Regions from separate parts of the Paenibacillus sp. FSL H7-0357 genome, predicted to be linked through region 3. Evidence: riboswitches for the same ligand, from Rfam matches in the RefSeq annotation. Region 3 holds a riboswitch; each other region holds the start of a gene.
The links. Region 3 has a riboswitch for thiamine pyrophosphate ahead of H70357_RS01945 (ABC transporter substrate-binding protein). Riboswitches for the same ligand answer to the same signal wherever they lie in the genome.
Positions count from the first base shown of each region.

Region 1: linked by a shared signal. The riboswitch ahead of H70357_RS10780 (thiamine phosphate synthase) and the one ahead of H70357_RS01945 (ABC transporter substrate-binding protein) in region 3 are both predicted to bind thiamine pyrophosphate.
Region 2: linked by a shared signal. The riboswitch ahead of H70357_RS14915 (ABC transporter ATP-binding protein) and the one ahead of H70357_RS01945 (ABC transporter substrate-binding protein) in region 3 are both predicted to bind thiamine pyrophosphate.
Region 4: linked by a shared signal. The riboswitch ahead of thiC (phosphomethylpyrimidine synthase ThiC) and the one ahead of H70357_RS01945 (ABC transporter substrate-binding protein) in region 3 are both predicted to bind thiamine pyrophosphate.

Region 1 covers NZ_CP009241.1:2,507,940-2,512,950, reverse strand. The annotation lists gene yfbR (5'-deoxynucleotidase) at 1-274, shown strand, start outside; gene thiH (2-iminoacetate synthase ThiH) at 303-1,460, opposite strand; gene H70357_RS10790 (thiazole synthase) at 1,490-2,254, opposite strand; gene thiS (sulfur carrier protein ThiS) at 2,516-2,719, opposite strand; gene H70357_RS10780 (thiamine phosphate synthase) at 2,772-3,380, opposite strand; TPP riboswitch at 3,493-3,595, opposite strand; gene H70357_RS10775 (SDR family oxidoreductase) at 3,744-4,613, opposite strand; gene H70357_RS10770 (NUDIX hydrolase) at 4,869-5,011, shown strand, end outside.
Region 2 covers NZ_CP009241.1:3,448,251-3,453,261, reverse strand. The annotation lists gene H70357_RS14925 (amino acid ABC transporter permease) at 1-310, opposite strand, end outside; gene H70357_RS14920 (amino acid ABC transporter substrate-binding protein) at 365-1,195, opposite strand; TPP riboswitch at 1,471-1,574, shown strand; gene H70357_RS14915 (ABC transporter ATP-binding protein) at 1,726-2,490, shown strand; gene H70357_RS14910 (ABC transporter permease) at 2,471-3,247, shown strand; gene H70357_RS14905 (ABC transporter substrate-binding protein) at 3,244-4,302, shown strand; gene thiM (hydroxyethylthiazole kinase) at 4,569-5,011, shown strand, end outside.
Region 3 covers NZ_CP009241.1:431,683-436,693, forward strand. The annotation lists gene H70357_RS01930 (ABC transporter ATP-binding protein) at 1-688, opposite strand, end outside; gene H70357_RS01935 (ABC transporter permease) at 708-1,469, opposite strand; gene H70357_RS01940 (thiamine-binding protein) at 1,466-1,759, opposite strand; gene H70357_RS01945 (ABC transporter substrate-binding protein) at 1,836-2,906, opposite strand; TPP riboswitch at 3,031-3,141, opposite strand; gene H70357_RS01950 (hypothetical protein) at 3,215-4,612, opposite strand; gene H70357_RS01955 (sigma-70 family RNA polymerase sigma factor) at 4,590-5,011, opposite strand, start outside.
Region 4 covers NZ_CP009241.1:6,761,761-6,766,771, forward strand. The annotation lists gene H70357_RS29820 (response regulator transcription factor) at 1-216, opposite strand, end outside; gene thiC (phosphomethylpyrimidine synthase ThiC) at 417-2,195, opposite strand; TPP riboswitch at 2,300-2,406, opposite strand; gene H70357_RS29830 (SDR family oxidoreductase) at 2,491-3,309, opposite strand; gene H70357_RS29835 (PadR family transcriptional regulator) at 3,340-3,882, opposite strand; gene H70357_RS29840 (P-loop NTPase family protein) at 4,034-4,888, opposite strand.

The DNA.
Region 1 (5,011 bases), 2.1 Mb from region 3:
GCAGGACAGCCCGCCCGGCTCAGAGGATGCCGGGCTGCTGCGCTATGTCAAAGCAGCGGATGTGCTGGACGCCTACCTAAAATGCGTCTGGGAGGTCGCTGCAGGCAACCGCGAGTTCGCCGCTGCCAAAGAGCAGACCGCGACAAAGCTGCGCATACTGGAACTGCCGGAGATGGATTATTTCCTGGCCCATATGGCTCCAGGGTTTGAAATGTCGCTGGACGAGCTGTCCGCTGGCATGAGCAGTGAGCCCGGGGCAGATTCGGCAGATTGAATGCAGCAATTTGATCGCTTCGAATTTATTAACGCAGGGAGTCCACCTGATGGTGTGGTGTAATCTTTGGTGAATGGAGCGGCTCTGTCAGGATATCCCAGTCCTTGAATACCGGCTGCAGCCCCTTGGCATACAACATTTCTGTAATTTCATGCACTTTGCGGCCATCCGATATTTCAAACTGCGGGGTTCCGCCTTCAAGGGTATGCCCGCCTACCTCGGTGGATACTCCTGCGGACATTTTAGTGATGCCGAGATGGACCAGATGATCGCGCAAAGCTGCCGGTTCCCGCGTGGACAATGAAATGCCCGCACGGGGCAGAAACAGGCGGTAAGCCAGTATGATCTGCACCAGCGCACGGTCGGTTACATCACTTGCCGGATTGAATTCTCCGAGATAAGGGCGAAAACGGGGAATCGACAAGCCGATCTCGCACTCCGGGTACTTGTCCTGCAAGTATCTCGCATGCAGGGCCGTTGCCAGAGCCTCCTGGCGCCAATCATACATCCCCAGCAGGGCACCAATATTCACGGATCGAAACCCGGCGCGGCAGCCGCGTTCGGGCGCATCCAGACGGTTGCGGTAGACTCTCTTCGGACCCTTCACATGCAGCTTTCGATAGGTCTCCTGATGGTACACCTCCTGATACAAGGTAAGACCGTCTACCCCTGCCACCCTCAGATCATTGTATTCTTCCGTAGAGAGCGGATTAACCTCAATGCTGACTGAAGAAAAATAGTCACGGAGCACCTTCACGCACTCCCTCACATAAGCGGCCGGACTTTCACTCCGGGATTCGCCGGTCAAAATCAGAATGTGGCGCAGGCCTGTGGCGGCGATGGTTTCTGCTTCTTGCCTGACCTCCTCCAGTGTCAGTTTTTTGCGCGGAAAGTCATAAATCGAACTAAAGCTGCAATAAGTGCAATGATTCACGCAAAAATCGGCCAAATACATCGGCGTAAACAGCTGCATCACATGCCCGAAGTGCGTACGTGTCAATCTTTGCGCTTTCTGCGCCATTTCCTCCAGGTAAGGCTCCGCCGCGGGAGACAGCAGTGCCATCAGCCCGTCTTCGTCCAGCTGTTCCAATCGTAGCGCCCGCTTCACATCCACCGCAGTATACTGCTTCCATAAAGTCTCGTAAGGAAGCTGCTCTAACCGAATCACCGTATCAAAAAAGCTCATGCTCTTCCTCCCTTCCTTCTCTGCATTGACTAGGACAGAAAGCCGGTCAGCGGCGACGAGGCCGTTGCCGCCTCCTCCACCGGCCCCAGTCCGGCCAGATAAGCCTTGCGCCCTGCGGTTACCGCCTCACGGAATGCCTCCGCCATCAGAAGCGGATCACGCGCAGTGGCAATTGCCGTGTTCAGCAGCACGGCGGATGCGCCCATTTCCATTGCCTCAGCTGCCTCGGAAGGTCTGCCAATACCGGCGTCAACAATCACCGGAAGATCCACTTCTGCGATCAGAATCCGCAGCAGCTCCTTGGTCTGCAGGCCGCGGTTCGAGCCGATGGGCGCACCCAGCGGCATAACAGCGGCAGCTCCGGCTGCCTTGAGCCGGATAGCTGCGGAAAGATCGGGACTCATATACGGCAGTACAACGAAACCCTCTGCAGCCAATATTTCCGTGGCTTTAACTGTCTCCATATTATCAGGCAGCAAATATTTCTGATCATTAATGACCTCGATCTTTACCCAATTGCCCAGTCCTGCCGCCCTGGCCAGTCTGGCAATACGCACCGCTTCTTCGGCTGTGCGCGCGCCGGAGGTATTGGGCAGCAGCGTCATATGGGAGGGGATATGCGCAACAATGTTGTCGTCACTCTCCGGATCAACCCGGCGCAGAGCCACCGTAATGACCTGAGAACCCGAGCGTGCAATCACTTCGGGAATAAGGGTATTGCGGCTATATTTCCCGGTTCCGATAAACAGCCTGCTGGATAAAGGGGTTCCGCCGATAACGAAAGGATCTTGCATAAAATCGCCTCCTGAGATAATGGCCCGCTAAAATGCGGCCTCTGTTGCTGATACGCCGAGTTTTGATCTTACCTGTTATGTCTTACGTCTTATGTCTTACGTCTTACCTTTAACTCTTGCTTCTTACGTCTTACCTCTTACGTCTTGCCTTTAACTCTTGCTTCTTACGTCTTACGTCTTACGTCTTACTTCCTACCACTTGCCACTTACCTCATACCACTTACCTCTTGCTTCTTGCATCCGGCAACACGCACTGGCACTTTAGCCACCGCCGACAAAGTGGACCAGCTCTACGCGGTCACCTTCGCTCAGCAGCGTATTTCCGTAAACGTCCTTGCCGACGATCTCACCGTTCAGCTCCACGATAACCAGTCTCCCGGTCCACTCGGACCGGCATAGCAGATCAGCTACAGTCCGGCAGCTCTCTTCATAGGTCCCGCCTTTTCCATTCACGATCAAATTCATGCTTGCTCACCTCCTTTAACTGGTGCAGGAGCATTATTAAATGGCTTCAAGCTTAGGGTACGGCCTGAACTGCTGATCTGTAGGCTGTAGCAGCGGCCACAGGATCTCCTGCACTGCATATTCCGGACATTACGGCAATTCCGGCAGCACCCGTTGCCAGAACCTTTCCGGCATTGCCCGGCTCAATTCCGCCTATGGCGATCAGCGGAATGCTGCTGCAGCGGACAGCCTCAGCCAGCTGCTGCAATCCGCGTTCCCGCTGCCCCGGCTTGCAGGCCGAGGGAAACACATGCCCGAACAGGCAGAAGTCCGCTCCCTGCCGGCCGGATTCAGCCGCCTCCTCCGGGGAATGCACCGACCTTCCCAATCGCAGGTCCGGTGCTACGCTGCGCGCTACGGCAGGCGGCAGGCTGTGCCAAGCCAACTGGACCCCGCCCGCCCCTGCGGCCAGAGCAACGTCTATCCGGTCGTTGATCACCAGCTTGGCAGGCGGAACCCCCGCTATGATCAGCTGCTCCGTCAGAGCTATGAGCTCCCGCGCAGACATTGCCTTTTCCCGGAGATGGATATAATCCACTATGAATTGCACAGCCGCAGCCAGCTGAACAAACTGCGCCGGATTCTGCCTTCCATCCGAGATCAAATGTATCTCTTTCAACACGTTCACCTTCTCCTGTTCTTTTGCATTACCGGCAAACACAAAAAAGACCGCCCCCGTAAAGGAGGCAGTCTGGAATATATACAGGAATACCGGGCCATTCAGCCCCGCTGCAGTTATTCGTTCTCCACTTCCCTACGCTGGTATAAACCAGATCAGGTTCAAAGGGTCCGAACGGGTATGTTCGTCTCAGCCTTGCGGCACCCCTAGTGACAAATTCATATTCAATTACGCTTAACGTTTCATATACTAACATATTATTCCTTGAAGAGCCATCCTTTAAAAGAGGCCTGCATCAAAAAGAGCGGAACCCAAGGGTCCGCTCCAGACTCTAATTATTCATAGCAGTGAAATCAGCAACCGCGTTTAGCCGTTTACGACCTCGCCGCCATTCACATGCATTACCTGTCCGCTTACATAAGATGAATCATCGGAAGCCAGATACACATAGGCCGGAGCGAGTTCCTCCGGTTGTCCCGGGCGTTTCATTGGCTGCGTGCCGCCGAATTCACTGACTTTCTTCGCGTCAAAGGTCGACGGAATAAGCGGTGTCCAAATCGGTCCCGGCGCTACGGCATTTACCCGGATGCCTTTGTCCGCCAGATTCATCGACAGCGAACGGGTAAAGCTGAGAATCGCACCTTTGGTGGACGAATAGTCCAGCAGCTGCGGGCTGCCCCGGTATGCTGTGATCGAAGTTGTGTTGATAATCGTGGACCCTTTTTTCAGGTGGGGCATGGCTGCCTTGGTCAAATAGAACATCGAAAAAATATTCGTGCGGAACGTCCGCTCCAGCTGCTCAGAGGTAATATCCTCAATCTTCTCCTGCGGATGCTGCTCGGCCGCATTATTAATCAGGATATCCAGCTTGCCGAGTCCTTCCACCGTCTTATTGATCAGATCCTGGCAGAACGCCTCCACGCCGATATCGCCGGCAATCAGAACGCACTTCCGCCCCTCTTGCTCCACCTGGCGTTTAGTCTCTTCGGCATCGGAATGCTCATTGAGGTAGGAAATAACGACATCCGCACCCTCCTTGGCAAAATGAACGGCAACCGCCCGGCCAATACCGCTGTCTCCTCCTGTAATCAGAGCCGCCTTGCCCAGCAGCTTGCCCGCCGCCTTATAGGCTGAGGTCTCGAATTCCGGCAGCGGATTCATTTCACTTTCAATTCCGGGCTGGCGGTCCTGCACCTGCGGAGGTAATGTTTTTTTGGTTTGCGTGTTGTCTGGCATGATCCATTCTCCTTTCGCTGTGTACCTGTTGGTTACTCATCGTTTTAGGGTTGGCTCAGGGTGCCTGGTTTATGCACCTGCAGATCATCTCTTCATTTGCTTTACGTTATGTTACTTACCACACCTTGGGCGCGGTCAAACTAAAATGTCAGTCGTTTTTGCCGGGGAAGACGATATACTTTAGAGAGAAAGCACTAATCCAGCAATGGAGTTGCAGATTTATGCAGACTCTGCGCAGAGGGGAGAGCACGCAATATGGTCAAACACACACGCAGCATCATCGTTGCTGTCAAAGGAGTTATTGTACATGGAGGCCGGATTCTGCTTGTTCGGCGTGCGGCAAGAGATTCTGTCGGAGCGGGCACCTGGGAATGTGCGGGCGGAAAAATAGAATTCGG
Region 2 (5,011 bases), 3.0 Mb from region 3:
AGGCTCCAACACTGAGTGTAAAACCGATTACAGCGGCAATAAAAGGATCCAGCACAATCCCTGCCGCCGGAAGTCCATAAAAGATAATAAAGAGCTGTACCAGCAGCGGTGTTCCGCGGATAACCCAGACGTAGAACCGGGCAATCAGCTTCGGGATTCTCCATGAGGAGAGACGGAACAGCGCGGTAAGAACAGCTAGCAGCAATCCAAGCGCAAAGGAAACAAGCGCCAGCGGAAGGGTATAAGCCACCCCCGCTTTAAACAGGGGCAGCAGTGAATCCATGAAAATCCCAATTTTCCGGTCATCCATCGTTCAGACATCCTTTTTGGACACTCGGCTGCAACTTCGCGCCAGCTCCATTTGTTATTTGGACACATCCGCCCCAAAGTACTTCTCCGATATTTTCAGATAGGTTCCATCGCTCTTCATTTCAGCCAGCGCATTGCTGACAGCATTAACCAGCTCTTCGTTTCCTTTGAGGAAAACTGCCGCACTTTGCGACCCCTCGGCCGTTTCATCCACCTGTTTGATCTTTGCATCTGGTTTTTGCTTCTTTAAGTCGAGATAGGACAAGCCGTCATTTACGGTCGCATCAATCCGGCCGGAGGTCAGCAGGTCTATGGCCTGGTTGAAGCCATCCACAGCGACGATCTCCGCACCGTTCTCCCGGGCGATATCGGACAGGTTGCTGGTCAGCGATTGACCTGCCTTCTTCCCTTTAAGATCCGCGAAGGCTGTAATATCCTGGTTATCCTCGCGCACGATCAGCACTCCCTTAGAGACGATATACGGCTCAGAGAAATCATATTTCACCTTGCGTTCATCCGTGATCGAAACCTCGTTGAATATCGTATCAAAACGTTTGGCATCCATGCCGGCAAACAGGCCATCCCATTGGGTTTCTACAAATTCGGGTTCCACCCCCAGCCGTTTCGTAATCTCCTTGGCAATCTCCACATCAAAACCGGTAAGCTTGCCCTCTGCATCATGAAAAGTAAACGGAGCATATGTCCCTTCCGTACCAATACGCAGCTTGCCACTCGCTTTAACAGCTTCCAGTGAGTTCTGCCCGGCCGGAGCCGCTCCTTCTGTGGGCGCGGCAGTAGCCGCAGGCGCTGTATTGTTATTATTGCCGCATGCCCCTGCCGGCAGCAGAGTTAGCAGCAGCAGGATAGTCAGACTAAGCTTCTTCATCACATGAACCCCTTTCAAAATCCCTCTATTTTTCACTGCATGGACACTTGCTTATCTTGCCCAAAAGCACCGCTGCTTCATCAAGTTTTTTGCATCTTCAGTCAGACCTCTACTTATGCCAGCCGAAACGGTACGGCTCCAGCAAAGAAGCGATTCCCGCTGGTATGATCACGCTGTTCATAACCGGACTGCAGCAAAAGTGAGCGACTGCTTCTCTTTACAAACTGCCGGGATATGGTATATTAATTAGCAATTGCAAATTCAATATTGACCTGTTATTTCACTAGGGGAGTCGGCCGACTGAGACGGAGCTTTAAGCTCCGGACCCTTGGAACCTGATCTGGATCATACCAGCGGAGGGAAGTGGAGCAGAATTGTTCAGCGGAGCCGCACTAAGCTAACTGACTGTGACGTTCAGACCCATTTATTTCCTCCGGAAATGAATGGGTCTTTCTTGTGTCTGCTGTTGCCGCCGATCAGGCAAGTAACGTTAAACAAACTACGCCCGCAGGAGGTTTCCACATTCCAATATGCTCACTATAACCAACCTGGCTTATTCGTTTGCAGCGACTAGGAATCCGGTATTCTCCGGTCTTTCAATGACCGTCCGCCAAGGCGAATTCATTTCCGTTGTTGGAGCCAGCGGCTGCGGGAAAAGCACACTGTTCAAAATCATTGCCGGCCTGCTCGAGCCGTCCGGCGGTGAAATAACCGTACATGGACGCTGCTCTCGTTCGACACGCTCGCGGCTTGGACAGATCGCTTATATGCCGCAGCAGGACCTGCTGCTGCCTTGGAGGACCGTGCTGGACAATTGCCTGCTTCCCTGGGAGCTGAAGCAGGACTCTAGCCGGCACGAGGCACTCGCCCGGATCCGCGGAATGCTCGGCCGCTTTGGCCTTTCCGGCAAGGAAAATGCTTATCCGCAGGAGCTGTCCGGCGGGATGCGCCAGCGGGTCGCCCTGCTGCGCACACTAGCTGCTGGCAACGAACTGCTGCTGCTTGACGAACCGTTTGGAGCGCTGGACGCGATCACCAAACGGGAGATGCACCGCTGGCTGCTGGAGCTGTGGGGCGGGCTCGATAAGTCCGTTCTGTTCATCACTCATGATCTTGAAGAAGCGCTGCTGCTCAGCGACCGGATTTATTTGATGACCGGCGGCTCTGGCGGCGGGCTGCAGGAGCTGATCGTCACTTTGCCGAGACCCAGACATTACAAAATGAATTATGAACCGCAGTTTGTTGCCCTGCGGGAGGATTTGGAGTGTAGATTGCATGAGAGCTCTATGGTATAAGAAACAGCTGCGGACTTATGGCCCCTTTCTACTGCTTGTGGTGCTGCTTATTGCGGCATGGGAGATCACAGCACAGCTGAACATGATCCCTTCATTTATTCTCCCGGGGCCAAGTGCAATTTGGACAGCGCTGATTGAAAAGCGGGGGCTGCTGTTCGGAGAGCATTTGCCCGCCACGTTGCAGGAGACACTGATCGGGTTTGCCCTCTCGGTTGTCTGCGGAACACTGCTGGGTACCGGCATGCATATGTTCGCTCCGCTCGCCAAAGCACTTTATCCCATGCTGATTATCAGCCAGACCATTCCGCTGATCGCGCTCTCACCTATTTTTATTATGTGGTTCGGCTATACCCTGTGGGGCAAGGTTGCTGTCGTCTTTCTGACTGCCTTTTTTCCTGTTGTGGTAGCCGTCTATGACGGTCTGCGGCAAAGCGGCAGCCTGTACAGAGACCTTCTCCTGACGCTTGGGGCAAACCGCTGGCAGATATTGCGCAAGACGCAGATTCCGCTGGCGCTGCCCTCCTTTTTCTCCGGACTTAAGCTTTCTATCGTCTACTGTGTGATCGGAGCGACGATCGGGGAATGGCTGGGCGGCAGCCGGGGGCTTGGTTATTTCAGCCGCCGGATGGCCGGCAATCTGCAAAGTGCAGAAATGTTCGCCGCCGTATTGCTGCTGTCCGCTTTGGGTGTAGCCTTGTTTCTCAGTATCGCTGTGCTCGAAAAACTCATTTTGCAGAAAAGAGGATTTTACCGATGACCCATCCTGAGCTGTATCGCAATCATTCCACACATAAGAAATCACACCGACTTATTCCATACTTATTGTTGTTATGCCTGCTTACCCTCTTAAGCGGCTGCGCCAGCGCAAAAGACCCGGATACCTCCGCCGCTTCTTCAGAGAATTCCAGCGGCAAACCGCACAAGCTGACTATAATGCTCGACTGGTATCCGAACGCAGTTCATTCCTTCCTGTATGCTGCTCAGCAGAATGGCTATTTTGCCGAAGAAGGGCTGGAGGTGGACATTCAAATGCCGGCGGACAGCAATGATGCTTTGAAGCTTGTCGCCGCAGGTAAAGTCGATCTGGCTCTCAGCTACCAACCACAGGTATTAATGGCGCGGAGTGAAGGAATACCTGTAAAATCTGTCGCAGCGCTCGTAAGGCATCCGCTCAATCATCTTCTGGTCCCCGCAGAGAGCGGGATAACCGGCCCGAAAGAACTCACAGGCAAAAATGCCGGATACTCCTCCATTCCCCTGTATGAAGCGATGCTCCGGACAATGGTCAAATACGACGGAGGCGATCCGGCTTCACTGAACCTGATTGATGTTGGATTCGATCTTATTCCTGCTCTTTCTACCGGACGCGCAGACGGCATTATCGGCGGATTTATTAATCATGAGGCATTGATATTGGAAAAAGAAGGCCACCCCGTCACTTCATTCGATCCGACGGACTACGGAGTACCGGACTATTATGAGCTTGTGCTTGTTGCCAGTGAACAGGGCTTGTTGGATAAGGAGGATGACTACCGGAAGTTCATGAATGCGGCACGCAAAGGACAGCAATTCGTACAGGAGCAGCCTCAGCAGGCACTTGAAATATTGTTTGCACACGAAGATGCTACCGCCCCGCTCGACCAAGCAATCGAGACAAAAAGTCTGGAAATCCTTCTGCCGCTGATGGATGCAGGAAAACTGCCTTTTGGACAGCAGGAGGAGAAATCCTGGGAGAACGTGCACACGTGGCTGTCCGAGAACGGACTGTTGAGCGGAGAAACGGACAGCAAGGATGCTTTTGTTAATCTGTAGGAGCTAAGTTCAAAGGACCGAAGTTTAGAGATTCATGTATGGGGACTGGACTTATGTATGGCTGATTTAGGGGCCGTCTGCTGTGGAAGTGCAATAGAATGGGCCTCGCTAACGCATAAAGGAATGAGATGTATGAGGACAGACATGCACTGTATAGTCCAACCTGCGGGTCGCTGACTGTTAATTTTAAGTTCATTTAATATATTTGCAGTTTTGCTTATAGTTTCAGCAAGCTGATTCAAACAAAACTTTGAGGAGGACTAATAATGAGTTATTTAGCTAAAGTACGTGAAGCCAATCCGCTTGTGCACAACATCACCAACATTGTGGTGGCCAATTTTACCGCCAACGGGCTGTTGGCCCTGGGCGCTTCGCCCTTCATGGCCGATGCCCATGAGGAGGTGGCGGACATCGCCGCGATGTCGGGAGCTGTTGTGCTTAACATCGGCACGCTGAACGAGCATGCCATCACCTCGATGGTGCTGGCCGGGCAAGCGGCTGGGCGCCATAAGGTACCGCTGGTGCTGGACCCCGTTGGAGCCGGTGCTACCGCCTACCGCACCGAGGTCACGCATAAGCTGGTCCAGGAGCTGCGCATTACCGCCCTGCGCGGCAATGTTGCTGAGGTGGCCCATGTTGCCGGGGAAAGCTGGGCCATCAAGGGCGTTGACGCCGGTGCCGGCGATGGCGATGTCATCGCTTTGGCGAA
Region 3 (5,011 bases):
CATAGATGCGGCTGGAGAGCAGCAACGCTTCTTCGATGTTGTGGGTGATGAACAGCACGGAGCGGCGGTTCTCCTCCCACAGCTCCAGCAGCCAGCGCTGCATTTCGCTGCGCGTCAGCGCATCCAGCGCGCTGAACGGCTCGTCCAGCAGCATCAGCTCCTGCGGCGCGAGCAGAGCCCGCAGGAAGGCTGCCCGCTGCTGCATGCCGCCCGACAGCATATGCGGGTAGGCCCGCTCGAAGCCGCTAAGGCCGACCTTGGCCAGCCAGTGGCGGGCGGTTTCCCGCGCCGCAGCCTGCGGCGCGCCCTTAAGCTCACCGGCGAGCAGGACGTTGTCCTCGATGCTCCGCCAAGGGAACAGCGCGGGCTGCTGCGGCATATAGCTGATCTCTCCGCGCTGCCCTGTAACAAGGTTGCCGTTCATGCTTACCGTTCCGGCATCCGGCAGCTCCAGGCCCCCGATAATATGGAATAAAGTGCTTTTTCCGCAGCCTGAGGGTCCGACAATTGAGACGAATTCCTGCGGCTGCACTGTTAAGGATACGTTGTCCAGCACGCGGGTTTCGCGGCGGCGGTGGGTGAAGGTTTTGGAGACTCCTTTTACCTCAAGTGCAGGCGGTAAGGTCCTGGATTCAGGAATGCCGGCTGCTTCAGTGCCGGATGGCGGGTTATCTGTAATATGCGGCATTGTCGGCCATCCTCCTTTTCTAGGAACTTTTGCGCGGTTTCCAGCGCACCAGCCATTTCTCCAGCAGCGCGATAAGTGCGAACAGCACAAGACTGAGCAGCACGATGATGGCAATGGCGACGAATACGCGGTCTGTGCGGTAAGCGGATTTTTGCAGCAGCATGTAGTAGCCGATGCCCTTGTCAGCGCCGATCCATTCCGCGACAACAGCGCCCATTACGGCGTAGGTGGCCGAAATTTTAAGTCCCGAGAACAGGGCGGGCAGGGAGCCCGGAAGCTCCAGCTTGGTGAAGATCTGCCATTTGTTCGCGCCGGCCATCTTCATATAGTTCAGCATGGTCCGGTCGCTTTGCATCAGGCCGCCCATGGCAGCGACTGAAACCGGGAAGAAGCAGACCAGCGTAATCAGCACAATCTTCGGCAGCAGCCCGAAGCCGAACCAGATAATCAGCAGCGGCGCGAGCGCAATGGAGGGCACATTTTGACTGAGAATGAGCAGCGGGTAGAGCGCTCTCTTGAGCCAAGGCAGCAGATGCAGCAGCAGGGCAACAATAAGACCCACGCCTGTGCCGATAGGGAAGCCGATCAGGGTAAGGCGCAGCGTAGCCGCTGTATGTGCCCAAATGCCGGAAGCATTGCCCGAGGTTTCCCGGGCGATATCGCTTGGGCTGGGAAGAATCCATGACTCGATATGGAACAGGGATACCGAAACTTGCCATAACCCCAGAAAAAAGACGACCGCCACAAGGGGCGGCCAAATCTGTTTCCAATACGATCTCACGGCCGGTATTTCTCCGTCAGCTTGTCCATGCTGATTCCATTCGGGTTATGGGCAATTTTGATCTGGGAGATGACGCTCGGACTGCCTGCTGCAATCAGCGCTTCATGCATCTGGCGCACAACCTCAAGCAGCTCGGTGATGTCGCCCTCCATCGTGGTCTCCAGCGGGTTCACCTGATGTTTCACACCGGATTTCTGAATCACTTCGATGGCTTTGTCCACGTAAGGAATCGAATCCTCGTTGTTCGGAGTTTTGGGAATTACCTGAATGCTTAGCAATGTATTGGCCACAACATATCAATCCTCTCAGTTTAAATGGGTAATCTGCGTACAGCGCGAAACGAACATTCAATCACTTCATCCTTAATCAGTTAGCTGGCAAAAACTCATTCGTAAATGTGCTTGGAACATCCAGCGGCTGATCGAGCAGCTTCAGGCCATACATCCAGTCGGCGTAATCCTGCCAGACCTCGCTCTTCTGCTCGCCCCAGCGGACGGCATCATCCTTGTATTTCGGGCTGATCCATTTCTGGCTGGCCAGGACCAGCTTGGGATCCAGCTCGGGAACAGCTTTGGAAAGAATGGCTGCGGCTTCCTCCGGCTGATCAATGGCGTATTGATAACCTTTCGAGGTAGCCTTAAGGAAAGCCTTCACCAGCTCCGGATGTTCGGCAATTTCCTTCTCGCTCGTAGTCAGTACCGGCGTGTAGTAATCGAGCTGGGGTGCATAATCCTTGAGGTAGAGCATGTCGAGCGGTTCTCCGCGCAGCTCCGCTTCAATCCCGGTCCAGGCATAGAAGATCCAGGCAAAATCAATGTCGCGTTTCACGGCGGTGAAGAAGTCCGCTTCACCGATGTTCACCAGCTTCACCTTTTTCACATCTCCGCCTTCGGGGTCCATAATGGCTTTCATGGCCGCTTCTTCGGCAGGGGAACCCCAGCCACCGTAGGTTTTGCCTTCGAAATCCTTCGGTGTCTTAATATTGCGGTCTTTCGGTGCAGCGAACCCGGAGGTATTATGCTGAATGATAGCGGCGATGGACACGAGCGGCACCTTCTGCAGGCGGGCCAGCGTCAGCGCCTCTTGGGCACTGATGCCAAAAGCAGCTTCGCCCGAGGTAACCATCGTGTCGGACCCGGCAGCACCCGGCTGCACGATTTCAACATCCAGCCCTTCCTCTTCGTAATAGCCCAGCTCTTTTGCCGCATAAAGCCCGGTATGATTTGTATTCGGCGTCCAGTCCAGCGCGACCTTGACCTTGGTCAGCTCCTTCGGAGCGTCCGTTGCTGCCCCGGCAGTGGTTTCAGGAGCAGTGGTGCTGTTCCCGGCAGTGTCTGCTGCATTCCCGCCAGAGTTCCCATTGCTATTGCCGCATCCGGCAATGGCAAAGACCAGCATGCAGGTGAGGCTGAGCTTTAATACTTTTGTGACTCCCATTTCTCTTCTTCTCTCCTTCCAGCAACCCTAGTCTTCCAAATTCTGAATAGTCCCATACAAAAAAGGCGCCCCGAGAATCGGGACACCAGTTACTTGCGCAAGGTTGTGCTTGGGCCATAAACGGCCGTAAGCGATTGACGATTCCTACGCTGGCATTATCCAGATCAGGTATAAGGGTCAGTATCTTGTGGGATACAATCTCAGCCGGCCAATTCCAGCACCCCTGGTACTATGAAGTTATAGGTATTGCTGTGTTCTTACGGTGTATTATAGACGCCCGCTCCATAGTTGTCCAGTAGCAACTCTGCTTAGCTATCAAGCTTCAGCGGCAGGCGCCACGGCCCTTTGAGCAGAAAATGCGGCTCGGACAGCTTAAACCGCAGCTTATCCTCCCCGGGTTTTGTTTCTAAATGGAGGGTTTTCATCACGCCGTAGGTCTGGTCGGTATTCACCCAAGAGAATGAGCTGTTGTCCGCCTGCCCCGGATAGCGAATAAGGAAATACTTCAGCGTCCGTAGTTTTGCGGCATTGAAATTCACATTCACATCGACGCTGGCAGCCGTCTCGCCGGTACGTTCAATGCGGGTGAACTCTACCGGAAAGCCCGCGATTTCCGCGCGTGTGTGGAGCATTTTCTCCTGGCCGATATCAGGCAGCGGAATCTCTACTTCTGCAGATACGGCGTCACGATCTGAAACTTCAATATAAGGAATGAAGACCGTATAAGGCCAAGTGCCCGCCCCGGCAGTCTCATGAAACCGGAAGTCGGAAGGATAGGACATGGATTCAGGCTGCTCCAGTGCCGCCTTTTCTCCTGCCGCGTTCTCTATATAGAGACCTGATCCAGGCACCAGCGGCTCCAGTCCGTAAGAATGGACAGTCAGCCCGGATTCCGCCGTCAGAGTGGGCAATAACTGGACACGGACAAGCCCGCCGCCAAGGTCCACCGGAAAAGCAGTAATCCGCACATCCTGCTGTATATCGCTTGCGCCGAGTTCCCCGAGCTCCTCAGCTGTCTTCGGAGCGGTGAGCTGTAACGGACCAATGGTTGTGCCGCCCAGATGCAGGGTTAGAAGATTATCCTTCTTCAGTTGCAGCGCTTGAGTTGAACTGTAGCTGCCGTACCACTCTCCCTCCGAGGACGAACGCATATAAGAGGTGAAAGTATAGCGGTTACCGCCGATATCTGCCTCAAACTCGCTGACTTCAGGGACTTTCCGGCCGCGAAGCGTAATGCTCCCGCCAAGCTCTTGCAGGAGAACGGCATCTACGGTCAGACTTCCGTCCCCCACAGCAATGTCATAGGGTTTGCTCAGTACATAGATCCGGTCACCGGGGCTGTTCTCCACAACAGTGCCGAAGCCAGGAAGGAAACTCAGCGCCTTTCTTAACCCGGCCTGTACCTCAGGAGAGAAAGCGAGCATACCGGCAGCGATGAGTATTACTGCCGCTGCGGCCGCGAAGATATTCCGCCTCCGGGATCTCCAGGCGAGGGAACGGAAGGTGTGGACAGCGGCTTCGGGCTCCAGACGGGCAAGTGTACATGCTTTGACGCGGGCGAGCGAAGCTGCCTCCTCTTCGTCTGCCAGGTGCGGACCTTGGTCAACCTCCGGCAGAACACCTAAGGCAAGCTCTGCATCGCTGAAGCTCATAGAATCAATCATCCCGAACAGGCGCTGTTCCTCAATTTTCATGTCTTTGGCCATGTTGAGCCTCCTTTCCCTGACTCTCAGACAGGCCTAGCGCCTGCTTGATCAGCGTCCGGCAACGGTATAAGCGGCTTTCGACTGCCCTTTTACTGAGACTGAAGGTTTGCGCTAGCTGATCAAGGCTCTCATAAAGGAAATATCTGCGCAGAAACAGGCTGCGGTCCGGTTCGCCCAGCTGCTGCACGCAGCCGATCAATTCACTGGCCGTCTCTCGGGAAAGAACTTCCTGTTCGGCGGAAATCTCATTCCATGTAGCTCTGGAGGCAGCTGCTTCTCCGGTTCCGCCCCGGCGCAGCAGCTTGCGTCTCAGGTCCAGCGCTTTGTATTTGGCCAGCAGGAACAGCCAGGTGCGGAAGGAGGCGCGCTCGGGCTCATAACGGCTGATTCCGCTCCATG
Region 4 (5,011 bases), 1.4 Mb from region 3:
CCGGATCAGCTCTTCCCCGTCCATCACAGGCATAACGATATCGGTCAGGATGATATGCGGACGCTGTAATTCAATTAATTCAAAAGCCTCTCTTCCGTTGGAGGCCTCGCCCGCAATCTGAAACCCTTCCCCTTCCCAGTCCAGCAGATGGATTATCCCCTGCCGTACCAGCATTTCATCGTCCACCACCAATATTTTGCAGAACGTTGTGTCCATGGCTTCTCCTTTTTACGAACAAAAATACACTAAAAAACAAAATGAAACCCGCTTGATTAAGGGGTTCCATCTCATTGAAACAAACTTATCTATCAGAAATGAAACAGCTTTCATAATCTGATTTACATTATAGGTATACGCCCGGAGACTGTCAATTGAGAGGGAGGAGGGCGATTAGGCTATAGTCCCCGACCGACAGTTTATTTATAGATCAGACCTCCGCCTTCCTTAAACTCTTCTGCTTTGTCCCGCATCCCTGCGGCAATCATCTCTTGCTCCGGTTCTTCTTGTCCATCCTGCAACCTCGCCGTATCGCGGATACCATGAGAAATGCGCATACTGCAGAACTTGGGTCCACACATAGAGCAGAAATGAGCCGTTTTGGCTCCTTCCGCCGGAAGGGTCTCATCATGATATTCCAGCGCCCGTTCCGGGTCGAGTGACAAATGGAACTGATCCCGCCAACGGAACTCGAAGCGCGCTTTGGAGAGTGCGTTATCCCGATCCTGCGCCCCCTTGTGTCCTTTGGCCAAGTCGGCTGCATGGGCGGCAATTTTATAGGTGATGACGCCTTCCCGCACATCATTTTTGTTAGGCAATCCTAGATGCTCCTTCGGGGTAACATAACACAACATCGCCGTTCCGAACCAGCCGATCATCGCCGCTCCAATAGCCGAGGTGATATGATCATAGCCGGGTGCAATATCCGTAGTCAGTGGACCCAGTGTGTAAAAAGGAGCGCCATGGCAAAGCTCAAGCTGTTTATCCATATTCTCTTTGATCAGATGCATCGGTACATGGCCCGGACCTTCCACCATCACCTGAACATCATGCTTCCAGGCAAGCGAGGTTAATTCACCCAATGTCTCCAGCTCGGCAAACTGGGCTTCATCATTAGCATCGGCAATGGAGCCTGGCCGCAGCCCGTCACCCAAAGAGAACGCCACATCATAAGCCTTCATGATTTCACAAATATCCTCGAAATGCGTATAGAGAAAGTTCTCCTGATGATGGGCCAGGCACCAGGCCGCCATAATTGAACCCCCTCTGGAGACGATGCCCGTCATTCTTTTGGCCGTTAATGGGATGTAACGCAGCAGTACCCCGGCGTGAATGGTGAAATAATCCACTCCTTGCTCCGCCTGCTCGATCAGAGTGTCCCGGTATACCTCCCAAGTTAAATCCTCAGCCTTGCCGTTTACCTTTTCCAAAGCCTGATAGATAGGCACTGTCCCGATAGGTACCGGAGAGTTGCGGATAATCCATTCACGGGTGGTGTGAATATTTTTGCCTGTCGACAGATCCATAATATTATCCGCTCCCCAGCGGGTAGCCCATCTCATCTTCTCAACTTCTTCATCAATGGAAGAGGACACCGCCGAATTCCCGATATTGGCATTGATCTTCACCAGGAAATTCCGCCCGATAATCATCGGTTCACTCTCAGGATGGTTAATATTCGCTGGAATGATCGCACGGCCGCTGGCTACTTCCTCTCTAACAAACTCAGGGGTTACATTTTCCCGGATTGCGATAAATTCCATCTCCGACGTAATCAGGCCTCTGCGCGCATAATGCAGCTGGCTGACATTGCCGCCTTCTCTGGCTCTCAAGGGCCGACGCTGCAATCCCGGAAACACCTCTGCCGCCGACTTCTCCGTGAGATTCCCGTTATCCTCCGGCTTGACCGTTCTTCCTTCGTAAGATTCGGCATCTCCCCGCTCCGCGATCCACTGAAGCCTGTGAGGCGTTAACCCCTTGCGGATATCGCTATAGGCTTCATCGTTAGTATAAGGCCCGCTTGTATCATAGACACGGACAGGAGCATTCTCCGCTTCTCCGGCCGTACCCGAGGTTCGGCTTAATGTAATCTCGCGCATCGGAACTTGAATATCAGGCCGTGAGCCCTCCACATACACCTTGTGACTTCCCGGAAAAGCACACAGATCGACCTCATGTTTCTTCTCTTGATTCGGCATCTTATTTCCTCCTTAAGGTTTGAGTAAATAAGAAAACGCGCAAAAAAGCCGCTCCACATGGAGCGGCTCAAAAATCCATATAAGGCTAACGCCAACAATGAAATAAAGGTCCGACTCCACTTTCCTACGCTGGTATGATCCAGATCAGGTTCAAGGGTCCAGGAATGCATTTTTCCCGTCTCAGCCTATTCAGGCTCCCCTAGTGGTTTCTTATTTAGTTATGTTTAAGTTACAGAGAAATCCAGCAATTGTCAACCGGTGTTCTTAATAGAGCTTTGGATAAACATGTCCTCTTTTATGAAAAATGCTGAGCTATATTACTTAGATACTCTTCCTCAACCGTATTTTTCTTCATACTTATGAGCATTTTCGCATCTTCTCCCACTACATAACGGAATTTGCTTGTACCGTCTGTGGCCGCTTGATAAATAGTGTCAGCTACAAGTTCTGGTGCCGAGGCATAGTCTGGAGCTTTTTCCATTTCCCCTAATTTACCCAGAAAGGCAGTAGTAAATGATTTATAATCCGTTAAGCCATCATTAAAAAAGAACTCCATCGATCTTCCGCCAAAGTCCGTGCTAATGGCTCCTGGTTCAATCAACTTTACTTTGATGTTTTGTGATGCTAATTCAAAAGATACGGATTCAGAAAAACCTTCTACCGCGAATTTAGTGGAGTGATACAGAGACATCGTAGGAAAGGTCACGATCCCTCCCATTGAAGAGATGTTGATTAGCAACCCTTCCTGATTAGATCTAAAATGAGGCAGCATGGCTTTAGTCATACTAATAAGACCAAAAACATTCACTTCAAATTGTCTGCGGATCTGCTCATCCGTAGCTACTTCTATAAGTCCCATTGTCCCATATCCGGCATTGTTCAGGAGAACGTCAATTTTACCAAACCGCTGAATAGCTTCAGATAATGCAGATTGAATGGTATCTGTTTTCTCAACATCTAACCGCAACACCAACACATTGTCCAATGTAATGAATTCAGTTTCTTTTTCAGGTGCACGCATCGTGGCTACTACGTTCCATCCTCTTTCAGCAAAATGTTTTACTGTAGCTCTCCCAATGCCAGATGAAGCACCCGTGATAAAAATTGTTTTCATTAAAATTCCTCCTAAAAGTATCTGAATTCGCTAAATGCTGCTCTTCTCTTCCTCTAACTGCTCCATGCTTAACAATCCCTCGGCAATAGTTGTAAGTTTAGCTTTATATTCTGCTATCCCAATCTGGATGCAGATGATCTGGGCCGGGTGCATTTCATCTTTATAATGTGAATACTGCTCTAATAACTGATCTAACTTTTTTTGTGATTCCTCTTGTACTTGCTTCAACCAGAAAATCACCTTGTCATACCCCACAAATCGGCCAAAATAAAGCCTCATCATAAAATCGGATTTCTTACTACTGTCTCCCTCTAGTGGCGCTAGTAAATAGTCGTTAAAACAATCTCGCCCTTTAGCCGTTATGTTATAAACATTCTTGTTTGGCTTACCTTTCTGGGGCACAATTTCCTTGGTTATTAATTCTTCCTTCTCCATTCGGGCAAGCGTAGGATAAATCGTGCCATAACTAGAGCTATAGAAATTAGACAACACATTCTCCAATAACTGCTTTATTTCGTAGCCAGTCAACGCTTCTTTCATGAGCAAGCCTAAAATAACATCCTGACTGTTCAAGAATAGCTCCTCCTTATTTAAAACATCTACATATTACACTCAGTAATATATCAGACCAATATATATCACGTCAATATATAATATTTAAGCAAAAAAAACCGAGTGAAGTCAGCAGTGAATGCCTGAAATCAACTCGGCTTGTCATTTGTACTTAATTTGCTGAACTAAAATATTCTGATAAAATCCCCACCAAAACTTGCTTATAATCATTTAAGTCATAAGAAGAGTTATTTACTTTTTTCTTGGCTATGTTTATGCCGTTAAATATTTCTTCTTCCAATTCCCTTCTTGCCTTTAGTACCTCCAAGGTTCCTTCTAAACCTGTATAACCCTGTTTTTTTCCATACCCTTGGTTAGTATAATATTCAATAAATCCCTCCGACCATTCTTTAGGTCTTTCCTTAACGGCCTTTCTGAAAGAATGATCAAGATCATTCTGCTCTACGTAAAGCAGCAATGGATTCAGCCGCTCCACAATCGCTGCCAGTTCTAGAACATAATTTATAACGTCTTCCTTCTGTGCACCATATTTAATCATTCCAATGGTCACAGGGTTTTGTATAAAACAACAATCAAAAACAAAGGTGTCTGGGCCATTTAAAATATTCGCCGAAAATCCCTTCCAACGCTCTGTTATCAGTTTCCTGTTTTGAGCTAGCGACAATTCATAAACATCATTTTTGGCAACTGCCTGCAATAACTCATCTGGAAAATCCGGCCCATATTCATTTGCGATTTTTCGATATTCCAGGAAAGAATGGCTACCTTGTTTAATCACACGATTATTCAACAAATCCCGAAACTTCTCATGGGTACCCAATAATTCATCGAATTCATTTTTCTCGAGACAGGCGACTCCCTCATAATCCGCTGGATGCTCCAAATCCCCTTCTAAAAACAGCTGAGATTTAAGGTTCATTTCCGTAAGAATTTCATGAACTAATTGAGCCGTTGTTGTTTTCCCGAATCCTGGTAATCCCTCAATCAAGACTAACTTCGGTTTCATAATAAAATCCCTCCAATCATTAGTAGGAGGATATGTAGGTTAGGAGCGATAGAGATGCGGTTTCCCACGACAATAAAAGCGGATACCCTAAGGTATCCGCAGAATGGGTTTAAATTACACCTT